DNA from 2 places in the Ruegeria sp. YTSC230 genome. Region 2 is predicted to be linked to the other one. Evidence: riboswitches for the same ligand, from Rfam matches in the RefSeq annotation. Region 2 holds a riboswitch; the other holds the start of a gene.

Region 1 (6,218 bases), on a different contig from region 2:
GCCATGCTGCCCGGCTGGTCCAATGGATACAAATCCAAGTTTAAGACATCACGCATCTTCGACCCTCCTTTCCTGTTATCCTGAGCAGGGCTTGAAACAGGGCTTTATCAATGGATAGCCTTTTTGGGGAGCATAAGAATTTCAAAAGCACTGACCGAAAAACGGATTGCCCGGCGGAAAGCGCCTATTCCTGAGGGCGCTTGTTCAGTAGAAATGACGGCGATGGATTAAAAGTCGGAGACCCTCATCAGGATGAGCATGTCGCCGATCCCTTTGCGGCAGGATTACCGGATAGCTTACGCAAAAAGACGTAGATCTCCTCCAGATGTAAAAAAAGTCGTAGCTGCGCTGCAAAGTTAAGGCACCACTGAATTCAGCAGTGGGGATCAATCTGGCACACTCGCCCGGCGACGTGAGGTAACCGCCCTGATTTGTTGACGCAGGCTATTTGCCCGCATACGAACTTGCCCACATGCAGGAAACCCACAGCCGACGCGGCACAAATTCCGCCGGACATCCAAGGAATAACGCCATGAGCGAACATATCATCGTCAGCACTCAGGATCGCGTCACCACAGTCACGATTTCTCGCACAGACAAGAAAAACGCGATCACTTTTGCCATGTATACCGCGATAGCTGAAGCCATCGAAGAATACGGTCAAACCGATCAAGCCCGGGCGCTGGTCATCACTGGTGAAGGCGATATGTTCACGGCCGGGAATGACCTGCAGGACTTTATGACAGGCGGTCTTCCGGCGGGTGACGCTGAAAATCCGATTATTCGGTTCCTGAATGCGATCCGGGATTGTCCGAAACCCCTGATCGCCGCAGTCAACGGTTCTGCAATTGGTGTTGGCCTGACCATGCTGCTGCACTGCGATCTGGTCTATTCCGCGAACAGCGCTACGTTCAGCGCTCCATTTGTCCAACTGGGTCTGGTGCCCGAGGCCGGTTCTTCGATGTTGCTGCCTGCGTCTCTCGGTATGGCTGTCGCCAATGACGTCTTGCTGGCCGGGCGGGTTCTGACGGCATCCGAGGCCCTGAACCACGGGTTGGTCGCGCGCGTCTTTGCCGACGGTGAGTTGATGAACGAAGTCCAGGAGATCGCAAAAGCCATTGCAGCCTCATCCCCGGTAGCGCTCAAACAGTCAAAGACCCTGATCCGCAATCAGCGTGACGAAGTGGCCGGACACATGGCCGCGGAAATCAAGATTTTTGCCGCGCAGCTACAATCCCCGGATTTCGCCGAAAGCGTTGCGGCCAAACTGCAAAAACGCGCACCGAATTACGGCTGACCCGCGCCTTTGAGGGACTACGGCTTTCCTCGCCTCGAATGCAGCCCCAGTTATTTCGGAAACGAAAGCTGAGGCACAAAACGCCACTGACGCAAACCCAAGCTGAAACCAACCTTCCGTAATTGGCCTACGTCGCCAATAACGAAAGGATATTAACTTAATTTCATTACCGGGCTGGTCAATTCCGCCCGGCAATGGAATCAGTGCGCATCAACAAATTTTGATTCGCCCTGACACGCTTTAACAAGCCGAAATAGGGCGTGCCCTGTGGCTGTTGGATGGCGTTTCACCCGATAGCCGCGTGAAGTCAGAGGAAAAGCATGGGCCTAACCTGCTATGACGTGATGGTGCCGCCTGAGGTACAAAAGACCATTCTGCCGGATGAAAGCATCGCCACGGCTTTCAACATCATCAGGGGCAGCCGGGCACGGTTTCTGCCTGTCGTGGCTGAAGACGGGACTTATGTTGGCGTCTTTACCGCCCCGACGCTGCTGAAACTGATTCTGCCGAAGGCGGCTACAATCGGTCTAAATGATGATGCGTCGCGCGTCGCGATCGACTCGCTCAGCTTCATGAATCTGACGCGGGATGATTTCGAACAACAGATGGAGCGGTTGAAGACCGAAAAGGTTCGCGACAACATGTCGAGGCCCTCGAACATCCCTGTCGCTGCACCTGATACGCCGGTGATGGAAGGCATCTTCCTGATCTACAAATTCAAACGGCACGTGATCCTTGTTGAGCCCGAAACCAACCGTTTCGTTGGCACCGTAAGCGCCAACTCGCTTTTGGATCGCGCACTCAGCTAACCCTATACAAACCGGACTAAAACCTTGGCTACGCATTCGACGTCACACGGAGAGGCCGCTCTCTCTGTTCCACAACTATTGGGCATTGATCCGCTTTGGATCGCGACCGGAATTCTGATTTTGGTGTATGCGGTCCTGATCACCGAAAAGGTTAACCGCGCCATTCTGACGATGCTGGGCGCGTCCCTGATGGTCCTGTTTGGCATCATCAATCAGGAACAGGCCGTGGCGGGTGTGGACGCCAACACTCTGGCACTGCTCATCGGCATGATGGTCATCGTGGGGATCACCAGCAAATGCGGATTGTTCCAATACGTAGCGATCAAGGCCGCAAAAACGGTGAAAGCCAATCCAACCGGCATCCTGATCATGCTGACGCTGATTACGGCGGTGTTCTCGGCCCTGCTGGACAACGTGACGACCGTTTTGCTGATCGCCCCGATTACGCTGCTGATCACTGAAGCCCTGGAAACGCGTGTGTTCCCGTTCTTTGTTGCCGAGATCCTAGCCTCGAACGTGGGGGGAACAGCGACGCTGATCGGTGACCCGCCCAACATCATCATTGGCTCGGCCGCAGGGTTGAGCTTCAACGATTTCGTGGTGAACCTGGCGCCTATCTCGGCCATATGTCTGGTTGTCCTGACCGGCATTATTTACCTTATGAACCGCAAGGAACTGGCCCGCATTCCGAAATCGGCCAGCGATCGGATTATGGGGTTCAACGAATCCGAAGCGGTTACTGATGTTGTCTTGATGATCAAGTCTCTGGCCGTATTGGCTCTGGTTTTGCTGGGGTTCACGCTGGGGCACAGCTACGGCATTCAGCCCGGTACGTCAGCGTTGGCCGGTGCTGGCCTGTTGATGCTGCTGGCCTATGGCCACCAAAGCGGTGAAGAACAATCCGAGTCGGTTCACCACATTTTTGGTGAAGTTGAATGGGTCACAATCTTTTTCTTCGGTGGGCTGTTCGTCATTGTTGCCGGTGTTGAACATGTTGGCCTCTTGGCATTCTTTGGTGAGAAAGTGCTGGAGCTGACCCAAGGCGACATGATGTGGACCGCGTTCTTCATCTTTTGGGCCTCCGGCATTTTGTCCGCAATCCTCGACAACATTCCTTTCGTGGCAACGATGATCCCTCTGATCGAGTCCACCGCAGACACGTTCGGCGGCAAGGACGCGATTGAACCCCTTTGGTGGTCGCTGGCGCTTGGGGCCTGTCTGGGCGGCAACGGTACACTGTTGGGGGCAAGCGCCAACCTTACGGTGGCTGCTTTTGCGGAAAAGGCCAAGCAGCCCATCGGCTTCATCGCCTTCGCCAAAATTGCATTCCCGATCATGATCCTGACCCTGATGATCGCGAACGTCTATATTTGGCTGCGTTACTTCTGACCTATGGCCCTTTGAACCAAACGTATTACAGGTTCAAAGGGCGTCCGACTCCGGACAGGTTTACTTGCCCGCATGTGACACGCACCGCGCTGAGGCACCGAATTTGGTTGTCTTTCTAGCCAATCCCCCCTAGTGACGGCCTCACCTCGGGGAGCACGGCCTGCCGCGCTGAGATGCTTATCAAGCGAACCCGTAGAACCTGAACCGGCTAGAACCGGCGGAGGGAAGGGTTTCGGTTTCATCCATCCTTGCCCTCTCGCCGCAATGGAGGATGACATGAAACATCTGCTAATTGCTGCGGGACTTCTGAGTGCAACTACGGCCATCGCCGCCGACAAGCCTCAGCTAACCGTTTACACCTATGACAGCTTTGTATCCGATTGGGGCCCCGGCCCGCAGGTCAAAGAAGCCTTTGAGGCAACCTGCGACTGCGAGCTGAACCTCGTGGGCGTCGAAGATGGTGCCGCACTTTTGTCGCGTGTCCGGCTTGAGGGTGAAAACTCTGACGCCGACGTCGTGCTTGGTCTGGATACCAACCTGATTGCAGCGGCCCGGGAAACCGGCCTGTTTGCGCCCAATTCCGTTTCTGCCGACTTCGCGCTGCCGATCGAATGGACCGATGACACGTTCACACCGTATGACTGGGGCTACTTCGCCTTCGTTCACAAAGCGGATGCGACCGCGCCTGCGAACTTCCGGGAGCTGGCGGACAGCGACACCAAAATCATCATCCAGGACCCTCGCTCGTCCACGCCCGGTCTGGGTCTGCTGATGTGGGTTAAAGCGGCGTATGGTGATGATGCACCCGAAATCTGGACTGGTCTTTCCGACAATATCGTGACGGTCACAAAAGGCTGGTCCGAAGCGTACGGCCTGTTCCTTGAGGGCGAGTCGGACATGGTTCTCAGCTATACGACATCTCCGGCCTATCACCTGATTGCCGAGGACGATGGCAGCAAGGCTGCGTCCGCTTTTGACGAGGGCAACTATCTGCAAGTTGAGGTTGCGGCAAAGCTGGCCGCGACGGATCAGGCCGAATTGGCGGATCAGTTTTTGCAGTTCATGGTCTCGGATGCGTTCCAGCAAATTATACCGACAACCAACTGGATGTACCCGGCCGTAACCCCGGCAGAAGGTTTGCCTGCAGGGTTCGACACCCTGACAGTGCCGGCAAAGTCGCTGCTGTTCTCCCCCGATGAAGCCGCCGCCGTGCGGGATCAGGCCCTGGCAGAATGGCAGAACGCGCTCAGCCAGTAAGCCCATGGCCCGGTATCGGTGCGGCAGCTCTGGTCGCCGCGCTAATCCTGGGCACTCTTACGGCGGTTGCACTGCGTGCTGAAACCAGCGGCGGGTTCAGTCCCGCTGACTGGGCTGCGCTGCGCTTCACGCTGACCCAGGCCACGCTGTCCGCATTGTTCAGCGTGGTGTTGGCCGTGCCGGTTGCGCGGGCTTTGGCACGTCGGAGGTTCCCCGGCCGACGGGCTTTAATTGCGCTTTTGGGTGCGCCCTTCATCCTGCCGGTCATCGTTGCCATTCTGGGTCTGCTGCAAGTCTTTGGCCGGTCGGGATGGATCTCGGACTTCCTTGGCATTTTCGGCCTGCCGCCCATACGCATCTACGGCTTGCATGGGGTTGTACTGGCGCATGTTTTCTTCAACCTACCCCTGGCCACACGCCTTGTGTTGCAAGCCTGGCAGGAAATTCCGGCAGAACGGTTTCGCCTGGCCGCACAACTGGGCTGCAATGGTATGGCCATGTTTCGACTGATCGAGATGCCCATGCTCAAACGGACCCTGCCCGGGGTTCTGGCGGTAATCTTCGCCATCTGCCTGACCAGCTTCGCCGTCGCCCTGACCTTGGGCGGAGGGCCACGGGCTACAACAATCGAACTGGCAATCTATCAGGCTTTTACCTACGATTTCGACTTGGGTCGCGCCGCCCTGTTATCCGCCCTGCAACTTGCCCTGACAGCTGCGACCGCTTTGGTGGCGCTGAAGTTTTCGCGCGGGGACGGTTTTGGAACAGGTCTCGATCGCGCCTTGCGCCGCTGGGATGGGGGTGCGCCGACGATAGATGTATTCTGGATCGTCGCAGCGGCCGTCTTTTTGCTACTGCCTTTAGCATCGGTCGTAATTTCGGGAGTTGCCGGGTTGTTTGACTTGCCCGCAATCGTTTTTCGGGCTGCGCTGATCTCGGTCCTTGTTGCTGCGGCAAGTACTGCAGTCCTACTATTGCTAGCTTTGCCTATGGCCACCGCCGTCGCGAGCGGCCGGTACGGGCTTGTGGAACTCAGTGGCATTTTGGGTTTGGCGGCATCACCATTGGTCATCGGTACGGGCCTGTTCATCTTAATCCGGCCTTTGGCAAACCCGACGACATTGGCTCTGCCTGTCACTGCTTTGGTAAATGCTGCGATGGCCCTGCCCTTTGCTTTACGCATTCTGGTCCCCGCCGCGCGCGACATAACCGCCAGGCACGGACGTCTCGCGCTTTCATTGGATATGACAAAATGGACGTTTTTCACGCGCATCTTGCTACCGCGCATGCGTCCGCAGATTGGGTTCGCCACTGGTCTTGGGGCGGCTCTGTCAATGGGTGATCTGGGTGTGATCGCTCTGTTCGCCGATCCGCAGATCGCGACCCTGCCCTTGCAAATCTACCGCTTGATGGGTGCCTATCAGATGCAGGCTGCTGCCGGCGGGGCATTACTGCTGTTGCTGCTG
Region 2 (6,218 bases):
CAGAACAGCCCCATTCGCACGGCACAGATCCCGCGAAACCGCGATCTGTTCACGCACGACCGCATCCGCTTGGTCCTTGATCCGCAACTGCACCAGTTTCACGCCCAAGGGCAGCATCCGGCGCAGCCAGTCGGAATGGTTGAAGATTGGATAAAACCGGTCGAGGTTCATGACAAAAACGCCTTTCCAATAACAGGGGTCGAGGGTTCGGCCATATCGCGCGCTTCGATCGGGTCGGCCTGATAGGCCAATCGCCCGGCCTCGATGGCCAGCTTCATCGCCTTGGCCATTGCGGCGGGATCGCCGGCCCGTGCCACCGCGGTGTTCAGCAGAACGGCATCATACCCAAGCTCCATCGCATGTGCGGCGTGGCTGGGCAGGCCGATACCAGCGTCAATCACCAGTGGTATTTCGGGAAACTCAGCGCGCATTGCGCGCAGGGCGTATTCATTGTTCAGACCGCGGCCCGAACCAATCGGGGCCCCCCAAGGCATCAGAACTTCACACCCTGCCGCCAAAAGGCGCTCACCCACGATCAGGTCGTCCGTGGTGTACGGAAACACCTCGAACCCGTCTTCGCTCAGAATGCGCGCGGCCTCGACCAATTGGAACACGTCGGGCTGCAGGCTGTCGGTATGCCCGATCAGTTCCAGCTTGATCCATTTGGTGTCAAACACCTCTCGCGCCATATGAGCGGTGGTCACAGCCTCTTTCACCGTATGGCAACCTGCTGTGTTGGGCAGGACAAGAACGCTCAGATCGCGGACCATCTGCCAGAAGGTTTGTCCTGCGCCTGCTTCGCGTCGCAAAGATACGGTGGCCACCCCGGCCCCGCTGTCCCGAAATGCCTGTTCCAAGATTGCAGGGCTTGGATATTGCGCGGTGCCCAGCATCAACGGGTTCGGCAGTGATGTGCCGTAGAAGGTCTTCATCGCTCAGCCCCCCTGCATCGGGGCGACGACTTCGATCCGATCGCCATCCTTGATATTGCGAGCTTTGCGCAGGCTTGAGGGCACAAAACCCTCGTTCACAGCCGTCGCCACCCGGCCCGAAAACCCACATTCCTGCAAAAGATCGGCAAGAGTTTCGGCCTGCACCTCGCGCTTTTCGCCATTAAGTACAATCTTCATCAACCATCTCCGAATGTTTGTTGTCCAACGCCAGGTCAGCCACGCCCTTTGCCAGTGCAGGGGCCAGCAGGTAGCCGTGGCGGTAGAGGCCGTTGGCGTAGATTGTCGGTCCCAGTCGCCGAATACGCGGCAGGTTGTCGGGGAAAGCGGGGCGCAGATCGACACCGATTTCCAACACTTCAGCCTCTCCAAAGGCGGGGTTCAGGGCGTAGGCTGCGCTCAGCAACTCAAGCATCGAGCGTGCGGTAATTCGGCTGCTGTCCTCGGATTCGATCATTGTTGCGCCCAGCATGTAGACGCCGTCGCCGCGTGGAACGATATACAGCGGCACGCGTGGATGAAGCAGTCGTATAGGCCGGGTCAGTGTCACGTCTGGGCACCGGATCACCAGCATCTCACCCTTCACGCCGCGCAAGTCCTGCAGATACTCGCGCGCGTGCAGACCTCGGCAATCAATGGCGTTGTCCAATCCCGTCGGAGCGCGCGCATGATGTAATTCAACACCGTGATCCTGAAGCTGGTGTGACAGATCCAGTAAGGCCTGACGCGGGTTCAAATAGGCCTCGGCATCAAAGTAGAGACCCTTTCCGAAACCGTGAAGATAAGGCTCTAATTCGGCGATTTCGCCAGTATCAACTTCGGAAAACCCCTCAGTTCTGCGGGCGAAACGACGCAGATCCGGCAGGTCCCGTGGGTTAGCAACAACCAGTGTGCCGCGCCTGTGGACCTGAGTTCGCTTGGCCCACCAGTCGATTGCCAATTGCCCCAGACGCAGGACAGGTTCCTCCGCGTTTTCATACTCGCACCACGGTGCCAACATTCCGCCCGCCCACCAGGAGCAGCCATGCGGCCCTGGTCCACCGCCGGGATCAAACACCTGAACCTTGGCCCCGCGCGCGACAAGTTCGGACGCGACGGCCAACCCGGCCACACCTGCCCCTATGATCGACCAGACGGTCACGCGGGCCAAACCTGATGGAAGTGATGAACAGGTCCGTGACCTTGCCCGACGTTTAAAGCATCGGCCTGAGCGATGGCGCCCTGCAGATAGTCATGTGCTTGCGCCACGGCTTGGGTTAGCGAAAGGCTCTTGGCCAACCCGGCCGCTATGGATGAGGACAGGGTGCAGCCGGTTCCGTGGGTGTTGCGGGTCTGTCGGCGCGGCGCTTGAAACTGAGCAATCACGCCCGAACGTGAGATCAATATGTCATGGCAGATGTCACCCTTGCCGTGACCGCCCTTCATCAGAACCGCACCAGCGCCAAGTGCACACAGATCTTGCCCTTGTGCGATCATCTGTTCGAGGCTGTCCGCAGACTCAGAGCCCAGCAGGCAGGCTGCTTCGGGCAGGTTTGGCGTTAACACGGTCGCGCGTGGCAACAATACGTCGCGCAGGGTTTGCACCGCCTCTTCTGCCAACAACGCATCGCCGGATTTCGCAATCATGACCGGATCCAAAACTACCGGCCCATCAAATTCGGCGATACTGTCTGCGACACATTGGATGATCTGAGGGGTCGCCAGCATTCCAATCTTGATCGCGCCAACATCCAAGTCGGTCAGAACAGCCTCGATCTGGGCTGCAATGACGTCCAGAGGGATGCCATGCACCGCCGTAACTGCGCGAGTATTCTGCGCCGTCACTGCGGTAATCACGCTGGCCCCGTAAACGCCAAGCGCGGACATCGCCTTGAGGTCAGCCTGAATTCCAGCCCCTCCGCCGCTGTCAGATCCTGCGATTGTTAAGGCAATGGGTGCCATGTCGTTGCTCCAGTTCAAAATGGGCAACGGGCATGGAAAACGTCTAAGCACTATAAGACCGTTCCCTACGCCGGTATTGCCCGGATCAGGTTCGATGGGTTAGCGCGTTCACGCCTCTCAGCCCCCAAACAGGGCACCCCAACGGTTGGGGCGACACTCTCAGGGGATGGTGGGGGAATCAAGGGCCAATTTTGGTGCAGATTACGATCAAACTGGACTTATGAAATGCAAAAGCCGGCCTCAACGGACCGGCTTCTGTTTGATGTTCAGGTGTGCAGGTTCAGCCCTTCATACCGTCCCAAAATGACTTGACTGACGAGAAAAAGCTTTTTGATTCCGGATGGTTATCTTCGCCCAGATCGTCGAACTCACGCAGAAGCTCTTTTTGACGGCTGGTCAGATTGACCGGGGTTTCGACGGCCAGTTCGATGAACATATCGCCAACGCCACCGCCGCGAAGGGCGGGCATGCCTTTGCTGCGCAAGCGCATCTGACGTCCTGACTGACTGCCAGCCGGAATTTGCACGCGACCACGGCCACCGTCGATGGTGGGCACTTCGATCGAACCGCCCAGCGCTGCCTTAGCCATGCTGACCGGAACGCGGCAATACAGGTTTACGCTGTCGCGCTCGAACAGCTTGTGGTCCGAAACTTCGACAAAAATATACAGGTCGCCCGGAGGACCACCGCGCATCCCGGCCTCACCTTCGCCCGCAAGACGGATGCGTGTGCCGGTTTCGACACCAGCTGGAATGTTGACCGACAGCGCGCGTTCTTTTTCGACGCGCCCGGCGCCGCCGCATGATTTACAGGGGTTCTTGATAATTTGACCCAGACCCGAACAAGTCGGACACGACCGTTCAACTGTGAAAAAGCCCTGTTGCGCCCGCACTTTTCCCATGCCCGAACAGGTCGGGCAGGTTGTGGGCTCAACCCCGCCTTCCGCACCCGAGCCGTCACAGGCCGAGCAGGCCACGGCAGCAGGCACGTTGATCGTCTTTTGCAGGCCAGAGAATGCTTCTTCCAAGCTTACACGCAGGTTGTAACGCAGGTCTGACCCGCGCGCGGCCCGTCGACCACCCCCGGTAGCACCGCGCTGACCACCCATAAAATCGCCGAACAGGTCATCGAACACGTCCGAGAAGGCACTGGAGAAATCGCCCTGTCCGCCAAATCCGCCGCCGGGACGGCCACCGCCGCCCATACCGTTTTCAAACGCGGCATGACCAAAACGGTCATACGCGGCCTTTTTTTCGGCATCGCGCAAGACGTCGTAAGCTTCGTTCGCTTCTTTGAACTGAGCCTCGGAATCCGGGTTGTCCTTGTTGCGGTCGGGATGCAATTCCTTGGCTTTCGTGCGAAAGCCCTTCTTGATCTCGTCCGCTGATGCGCCCTTGGACACGCCGAGCACATCATAGTAGTCGCGTTTTGACATCAGTATTTCCTTCTGCCGCAACGTAATCGGGCCGGCCCGGTGACCGGACCGGCCCGAATTGGCCCGGTTTCCCGTTACTTACGCTTTTCGTCGTCAAGATCTTCGAATTCGGCATCGACGATATCGTCTTCACCAGCCGGAGCGGCATCCGCCGCCGCTGGCTCATCCTCGGTCTCTTCAGACTGCGCCTTGTAGATGGCTTCGCCCAGCTTCATGGCGGCTTCGGTCACGTTCTGAATGCCTGACTTGATCTTGTCGGCATTCTCGGTTTCCAGCTCGTCCTTCAGCGCGACAATCGCCAGCTCGATGGCTTCGATGGTGGTCGGGTCGACCTTGTCGGCATGCTCTTCCATCGACTTCTCGGTCGAGTGGATGAGGCTTTCCGCCTGGTTCTTCGCCTCGATCAGCTCGCGGCGTTCCTTGTCCGCCTCGGCGTTCTCTTCGGCGTCCTTGACCATCTTGTCGATATCTTCGTCCGACAGACCACCCGATGCCTGGATGGTGATCTTCTGCTCTTTGCCGGTACCTTTGTCCTTGGCCGAAACCGAGACAATGCCGTTGGCGTCGATGTCAAAAGTCACCTCGATCTGAGGCATGCCGCGCGGTGCGGGCGGGATATCTTCAAGGTTGAACTGACCCAGGATCTTGTTATCCGCAGCCATTTCGCGCTCACCCTGGAAACAGCGGATGGTCACAGCGTTCTGGTTGTCCTCGGCGGTCGAGAAGACCTGAGACTTTTTCGTCGGGATCGTGGTGTTACGGTCGATAAGACGAGTGAACACGCCACCCAACGTCTCGATACCCAGCGAAAGCGGGGTTACGTCCAGCAGAACCACGTCTTTGACGTCGCCTTGCAGAACGCCGGCCTGAATGGCGGCACCCATGGCAACAACTTCGTCCGGGTTCACGCCTTTGTGGGGCTCTTTGCCAAAGAATTTGGTGACCTCTTCGATCACCTTCGGCATGCGGGTCATACCACCGACCAGAACAACCTCATCAATGTCGCCTGCCGACAGACCGGCATCTTTCAATGCGGCCTGACAGGGTTTCATCGACTTCTTGATCAGATCGCCGACCAGCGATTCCAGCTTGGCACGGGTCAGTTTCATGACCATGTGCAGCGGCTGACCGTTGGCGCCCATCGAGATGAACGGCTGGTTGATCTCGGTCTGCGAGGTCGAGGACAGTTCGATCTTGGCTTTTTCCGCGGCTTCTTTCAGACGCTGCAGGGCCATCTTGTCGCTGGACAGATCGACACCGTGTTCCTTTTTGAACTCATCCGCCAGGTAGTTGACGATGCGCATGTCAAAGTCTTCACCACCCAGGAAGGTGTCGCCGTTGGTCGATTTGACCTCGAACAGTCCGTCGTCGATTTCCAGAATGGTCACGTCGAACGTACCACCACCAAGGTCATAGACCGCGATGGTTTGGGTTTCTTCTTTGTCCAGACCATAGGCCAGCGCAGCCGCTGTCGGTTCGTTGATGATCCGCAGCACTTCCAGACCGGCGATTTTGCCTGCGTCTTTGGTGGCCTGACGCTGTGCGTCGTTGAAATATGCCGGAACGGTAATGACCGCCTGTGTGACTTCTTCACCCAGATAGCTCTCGGCGGTTTCCTTCATCTTGCCTAGAGTGAAGGCCGAAATCTGGCTTGGAGAGTATTTTTCACCGCGGGCTTCCACCCACGCGTCACCGTTGCCGCCATCCACGATGGCGTACGGCACCATTTTCTTGTCCTTCTGGACTTCTGCATCATCCACACGACGACCGATCAGACGCTTGACGCCAAAGATCGTGTTGTCGGGGTTGGTGACCGCCTGACGTTTTGCAGGCTGACCGACCAGACGCTCATCTTCGGTGAAGGCGACGATCGAAGGCGTGGTCCGCGCCCC

What was found. A riboswitch is a leader RNA that binds a small molecule or an ion and turns the genes downstream of it on or off. The one in region 2 is predicted to bind thiamine pyrophosphate.
Region 1: linked by a shared signal. The riboswitch ahead of thiB (thiamine ABC transporter substrate binding subunit) and the one ahead of thiD (bifunctional hydroxymethylpyrimidine kinase/phosphomethylpyrimidine kinase) in region 2 are both predicted to bind thiamine pyrophosphate.

The regions. Positions count from the first base shown of each region.
Region 1 covers NZ_JBXWMC010000005.1:357,655-363,872, forward strand. Annotated here, with positions in the region: gene AC2FD9_RS12615 (HalD/BesD family halogenase) at 1-56, opposite strand, end outside; gene AC2FD9_RS12620 (enoyl-CoA hydratase) at 533-1,297, shown strand; gene AC2FD9_RS12625 (CBS domain-containing protein) at 1,618-2,106, shown strand; gene AC2FD9_RS12630 (ArsB/NhaD family transporter) at 2,131-3,495, shown strand; TPP riboswitch at 3,633-3,738, shown strand; gene thiB (thiamine ABC transporter substrate binding subunit) at 3,772-4,752, shown strand; gene AC2FD9_RS12640 (thiamine/thiamine pyrophosphate ABC transporter permease ThiP) at 4,728-6,218, shown strand, end outside.
Region 2 covers NZ_JBXWMC010000003.1:326,161-332,378, forward strand. Annotated here, with positions in the region: gene AC2FD9_RS08690 (thiamine phosphate synthase) at 1-171, opposite strand, end outside; gene AC2FD9_RS08695 (thiazole synthase) at 168-932, opposite strand; gene thiS (sulfur carrier protein ThiS) at 936-1,130, opposite strand; gene AC2FD9_RS08705 (FAD-dependent oxidoreductase) at 1,114-2,091, opposite strand; gene thiD (bifunctional hydroxymethylpyrimidine kinase/phosphomethylpyrimidine kinase) at 2,088-2,891, opposite strand; TPP riboswitch at 2,937-3,042, opposite strand; gene dnaJ (molecular chaperone DnaJ) at 3,172-4,326, opposite strand; gene dnaK (molecular chaperone DnaK) at 4,401-6,218, opposite strand, start outside.